Linked DNA regions of Roseimaritima multifibrata. The protein of the gene in region 1 interacts with the protein of each later gene in a pairwise test. Links are inferred from orthologs where the notes say so. Each region holds a gene or a part of one and is shown on either strand. Other genes may lie near its edges.

Region 1 (3,076 bases):
GGCGGGTATTCTGGAAGGAGATCAAACCGGAAGCGACCAACAGCACCACGACAGCCGAAACGGCGAACGGTTCAAGCAACCGCTGGGAGCGTCGGTGCGGAGCAGTATCTGGCAAAATCATTTCTCAATGAGTAATAGCAATTATCCCCCTCTGGGGACGACTGCAATGGTACCAATGGGTTTGGTTGCCAGCGGCAGACGGAATCATTTTCCCTCGTATTTTAGCCAGAACTGAAATCAAAGCAGTTCCGTTATCGTCCACTTCATCCGATTTCGCAAAATACCTACGACAATCCAACGCGTCGGCGGCAGATCCGGCGCGAACGGTTTTTGTGACGGATCGTCGCAAGTCGACTGGTAAACCAGCCGGGTTTTTGAAAAATTTTAAGACTCTTGCCGGACCGGTGACGTCCTTTCGCAAAGCCGCATGCCGCATGCCGCAAACCGGTTGCCGTTCATGGATCGATGGCAGGCTTTACTTGGTCAGATGCGTTTGAAACCAATCGACGGTCGCTTCGATCGCTTTTTGGGCGTCATCGCCTTGGAAACCGTGCCCCGATTCTGGATATTCGATCAATTGGCTTTCGACGTTGGCTTCGCCAAAGGCAGCGTGTATTTTTCGGCTGTGGTCGATCGGTACAAGTTCGTCTTTGACCCCTGCCAGCAGAAGCGTTGGAGGATCGTCCGCCGAGACGTGAAGCAGTGGCGAATCTTTCGCGGCGGTCTTTTGATCGATTTCTAAAGCGGGAAAGCGGTCGTAGGCGGGGAGTCGATCGGGAGCGTCCTGAGCCATGATCCGCAGGTCGGTAGGCGCCACAAACGCGACGACGGCGTTAACGTGATCGCTTGCGCGTTCGACTGGATCTTTCGCTTCGGTAGAGCCCTCGTCGGACGCGGTCCCCAGCATCAATGACAGGTGCCCTCCAGCGCTCATCCCGTAAACGCCGATACGCTCTGGGTCGATATGAAATCGAGCTGCATTGGTGCGGATAAAGCGAACGCTGCGTCGGACGTCTGCAACCGCTTCGGCAATCGAGAATCGAGGGCTACTGCCGTGCCGGACCGCAAAGACCGTAAACCCTTTGTTGGTGAGTGGGCGAAAAAGGGCTTGAGATTGTTCAGGGGCCGTCCAGCCGGAATACCAACCTCCGCTGACCATGAAAAGAACCGCCGCTCCGTTAGCATTTTCGGTTGGCGTGAAGGCATCACACGTCATCGCTAGACCCAGTTTGTGCCCATAAACCACATCGGGCGTAATCTGAACCTCCTGGGCAAAACCGTTTGTCGGATTTCCTGCCAGGAGGATAGGGCACAGCAGCAAAGTCAGCGACCGAATCAACATCACGAGAGTCCTTATCGAGTTTCGAACCGAAGGTCTTTATCGTAGCTTGAATCGGATCGTCATTCCGAATTTAGTAGTCGTTGGTAAGATTGCTGCAATTCGTCGGGGACCGGTTGGATGCGTCCGTTTCGATCGATCACCGCCAACGTCACATCGGCTTCTACCAAGACGGTTTCGCCCCGACGGATCGTGTAATGGTGCATGATCTTTGCGTTGGTCACTTTGCTGACGGCCGTATGGATCTGGATCAAATCATCGTACCGCGCAGGCGATTTGTAGCGGCAGTCGACCCGTACAACCACGACCAACTGGCCTGCCGCTTCCATGTCACGGTAGCTGCCTCCCGAAGCCCGCAGTAGCTCGGTTCTGCCGATTTCAAAATATTTCAGGTAATTGGAATGGTGCACCAACCCCATAGGATCGGTTTCGTCATAGCGAACTCGCAGTTCAAATGTATGCTCAATCAGCATGCTGGTCTCTTTCTCCGGTGCGATTCAGGTGGGCCGTTATCGTGAAGCCTCCGACAGCCCCGCCAAAATGATAGCCGGAACGACTTGAAAGTGAACGGCGGAGACCCGTTTGGGGCAATTGCATCGCAAGAAAACGGACTTCCGGCCATCGGATTTATTGCTAGTCGCGTGACGGGCTGACGCAGCGGGTTAGGTTTTTTTTCGGCGGTTTGCGGTGCATAGCAAGATCGCTGGCAGGATGATCAAATCACCTATCAACGCGGTCAGAATCGCCAACATCGCCAGCATTGCAAAAATTCTGAGCGGCGGGGTCTCGCTGGCAAGCATTCCTGCCATCCCCACGACCAGGATCAATGACGAAAGTAAAAGGACGCGTCCGACTCGCCGTAAACTGATCAGGACACTTCGTTCGATGGAGTGCCCTTCCAGGCGACTGTCACGGTACTGTTTGAGGAAATGAATGGTATCGTCGACAGCGATTCCCAAGCACAAACAGAACGTCAAGGTGTTGGTCAACGTCAGGTAGCCAGTGGTCCAGTAGATCGCAAACCCGGCGACCAGCAGCGGAAACGCGTTGGGAAGTAGGCTGGCCAGTCCCAGTGTCAGGGAACGGAGCGGGATCGAAATGATCACAAAAACCAGCACGGATGCGACCGCCAAACTGATCGCCAATTCCTGGATCATGTTCGTGAAAACGTTTCCTGCGACCACCGGGGTCCCACCTAGGGTCAGGGAGACTCCGGTTTCCGTTTCGATGTTCTGTAGCGAGCGGTTGACTTTTTCCAGCGTCTGTTTCAGGGCGTTGGCTCCTACGTCGGCCGTTAAGAAGTAGATCACGGCTTCCCCCGGAAGGTCGTCGCCCTCTTCGTCGACGACCAATCGTCTCGCTTGTTTCTTGAATTCCGGACGACGTTGTAATGCGGCCCAGCGGTCTGCGTATCCGCCCGGTAAAAAATCGGCACTCGCCAAAACGTTGGCAATGGATAAGGGGACCCCAAAACGCGATTCCTCGCGAATCACCTTATGTGTTGCTGCCATGGCATTGATGACCTGAGGTGAAGCCACGTTGGCTTCGGCAGGCCAGCGAACCAATACGGCGCCGTACGCGGTCCCTCCAAAATGACGATCCAGTTCTTCGACGGATCGCATCGTGGGACTTCCTTTGGCAATACTTTCGGTCCAGAAAATATTGGGTTCTAAGCGAACGCATGTCGCTCCCATTACTAGGCAGGCGATGATCGATACCGCCACGGTTGTTTTGGGA
Region 2 (2,966 bases), 4.6 Mb from region 1 along the record:
CTGTTGATTACTGCCCTGCCCCTTTGGTCGACATCGTTGGACTCCGGTCTCGCAGGCTGTCGATTGTGCTGACAGCTTGTCGAGACTAGATGCGGGCGGACTGTTTTTGGGTGGCAGTCCGATCGGGCTTTAGCCGTCGTATCGTTTTAGCACGATGCAGGCGTTGTGGCCGCCGAAGCCGAAGCTGTTGCTCATCCCGATTTTGACCGAACGTTCGCGGGCTTCGTTCGGGGTGTAGTCGAGGTCGCAGGCTGGGTCGGGGTCGGTCAGGTTGATCGTTGGGTGGACGACGCCATGCTTCAGGGTCAGTGCGGTGACGATCGCTTCGATTCCACCGCTGGCTCCCAGGGAGTGCCCGATGGCCGCTTTGGTGCTGCTGATGGAAAGCTGTTTTGCGTGGTCCCCAAAGACTGCGTGGATCGCAGCGGTTTCGGCTTTGTCGCCCAACGGGGTGCTGGTGCCATGGGCGTTGACGTAATCGACATCCACTGGGTCGATCCCGGCGTTTTGGATGGCCATTCGCATTGCCTGGGCTGCACCGGCGCCTCGAGGGTCGGGCTGGGTGATATGGCCCGCGTCGCAGCTGCAACCGAATCCGATCACTTCAGCGATGATGTCGGCACCACGATTTTGTGCATGTTCCAGTTCTTCGAAAACCGACAGGCCGGCTCCTTCGCTAAGGACAAAGCCGTCGCGTTGGGAATCGAAGGGTCGGCTGGCCCGTTGCGGGTCGTCATTGCGGGACGAGAGGGCTTTCATGTTTTGGAAGCCGGCCAAGCCCATGCGGGTGATGGCCGCTTCGCTACCACCGGTGATCACAATATCGGTGTCGTCGTACTGGATGCTGCGGAGGGCATCCCCCATCGCGTTGGTTGCACTGGCACAGGCGGTGGCGACGCTGTAGTTGGGGCCTCGCAGGCCGTGCTGGATACCGATGTTCCCACCGGCTGCATTGAGCATCATTTTTGGGATGGTGAAGGGGCTGACACGGTCGGTCCCTTTGAACAGCATCCGTTCCATTTGGGCTTCAATTTCCCAAAGGCCGCCGATACCGGAGCCGAGAATGACTCCGCATCGTTCGCGATTTTCGGATTCGAATTGGAGGCCCGTTTGTTCGACGGCTCGCGTGCCCGCGAACATCGCGAACTGCGAGAAGCGGTCGAGGCGTTTGGCTTCTTTGCTGTCAGCAACGACACTGGGATCAAATTCAGGGATGTCTCCACCGATTTTGATTTTGAAACCAGAGGTGTCCAGCATTGTTAGATTATGAATGCCGCTTTTTCCAGCAACCAGATCGGACCAGAATTGTCCTACGTCGTCGCCCAAGGGGGTGACAAGACCGGTACCGGTGATGACCACACGCCGCTTCATCACGAACCCTCAACAGCAATCTAAGGTTGGGAAAAACAAACCGCCCGAGACCCATCCAGATTGCTGTCGCTCAAGAAGAGCTGAGCACAACTGTCGGAGGGCAGGGGCGGTGACAAGTACATAGAAAGATATGGGAGACGCGTTACGCGTCGTCCCCTTTTTCTTTTTCAATGAATTCGATCGCTTGACCGACCTTCTGGATTTTTTCGGCAGCATCATCAGGGATGCTGATATCGAATTCTTCTTCCAGTTCCATTACCAATTCAACGGTGTCGAGCGAGTCGGCACCCAGATCATTGACAAACGAGGTTTCTCGCGTGATTTTGTCTTTTTCAACACCAAGTTGCTCGGCAACAATGTCGACAACCCGTTCTTCAACCGAAGCCATGGGCCCATTCTCCTGAAAACGATTTCGTTTAAGCGGTAAGTGTTCTCTAATGGCCGTGGGTGTCAGAAGCGAAATGCGACCGGCACTGCAAACCAAGTAGCTCGAAAAGATAGGGGATGCGTGTAAAAGGCGTCAATACACTGAGAGCCTGCTGCGGCATGAATAACCGTGAAAAATCCCCGTTTTTCATTTGCAAGGGCTCTCTGAAGGCTTTTGTGTGGGGCTTTCATACCAAGGAAAGCCTTAGCCGCACATCCCACCATCGACAATAAGGGTCTGTCCAGTGATGTATCCGGCCGCTGGGCTGGCAAGAAAAAGGACCGCCGCAGCGACATCTTCTGGCTCACCGACGCGGTTCGCTGGGATCTGTTTGCGGACTTCACCCATCACCACGTCGCCCAATTTAGCGGTCATGTCACTGGCAATGAAACCAGGGGCAACGCAGTTTACGGTGATTCCGCGGTTGGCCAGTTCACGCGAGAGGGATCGAGAGAGCCCGATCATGCCCGCTTTGCTGGCCGAGTAGTTGGTTTGTCCCGCGTTCCCGATGACTCCGGAAATGCTGGCCATGTTGACGATCCGCCCGTATTTGGCTCGACGCATGATTGTCGCTGCGGCTCGGCAGGCAACGAAGCAGCTGGTCAGGTTAGCGGCGATCACGTCGTCCCATTCCTCGTCCGACATGCCTCGGAGCAGTTTATCGCGAGTCATGCCAGCGTTGTTGACCAAGATGTCCAAGCGTCCGGTTCTCTTGTGGACTCCGGCGATCGCCGCAGCGGTCGCTTCGCGGTCGGTGACGTCGCAGGCGATTGCCTCGGCCGATCCGCCCGCTTGAGTGATCTCTTCGACCGTCGCAGCAAGTTTTTCTGCGTTACGAGCGAGGCAGGCGACGTGGGCGCCATTGGCGGCTAGGGCAAGGGCAACCGATTTGCCAAGGCCTTGGGAAGCACCCGTGACGATCGCGGTCTGGTCTTTCAGGTCGACGGAGAGGGACAATTGCATATTTCAGTGTCTCTTGGGGGCAGAAAAAGATGGTTCTTGGATGACATGCCCTCTAGTTTCCAGGGTTGTCACCAAATCCGTCCATGGGGAAACGGCGTTCAATTCGTTTGATGGTCCCTTGAAGGACGCGTCCCGTTCCCAGTTCCAGAAAGCCTTCCACGCCATCTTCGATCATCCGGCGGATCGACGCTTCCCAGAGGACCGG

Evidence for each region.
Region 2: the proteins of FF011L_RS04165 (region 1) and FF011L_RS20775 interact in binary tests that used the Escherichia coli proteins (3 or more experiments, as listed by UniProt). The link is inferred for Roseimaritima multifibrata from one-to-one orthologs.

The regions. Positions count from the first base shown.
Region 1 is NZ_CP036262.1:1,106,480-1,109,555, forward strand. What follows is about bases 108-2,904. They hold FF011L_RS04165 (acyl-CoA thioesterase), read right to left. Parts: upstream 1,813-2,904; coding sequence 1,402-1,812; downstream 108-1,401. Other genes in these bases: FF011L_RS04155 (CHASE3 domain-containing protein), read right to left, coding at 108-115; FF011L_RS04160 (alpha/beta hydrolase family protein), read right to left, coding at 476-1,342; FF011L_RS04170 (efflux RND transporter permease subunit), read right to left, coding at 2,002-2,904. In the rest of the region: more of FF011L_RS04155, read right to left, coding at 1-107; more of FF011L_RS04170, read right to left, coding at 2,905-3,076.
Region 2 is NZ_CP036262.1:5,716,152-5,719,117, reverse strand. The notes cover bases 137-2,823. They hold FF011L_RS20775 (acyl carrier protein), read right to left. Parts: upstream 1,760-2,823; coding sequence 1,514-1,759; downstream 137-1,513. Other genes in these bases: fabD (ACP S-malonyltransferase), read right to left, coding at 2,814-2,823; fabG (3-oxoacyl-[acyl-carrier-protein] reductase), read right to left, coding at 2,003-2,761; fabF (beta-ketoacyl-ACP synthase II), read right to left, coding at 137-1,371. Also shown: more of fabF, read right to left, coding at 130-136; more of fabD, read right to left, coding at 2,824-2,966. UniProt on the Escherichia coli protein: Carrier of the growing fatty acid chain in fatty acid biosynthesis.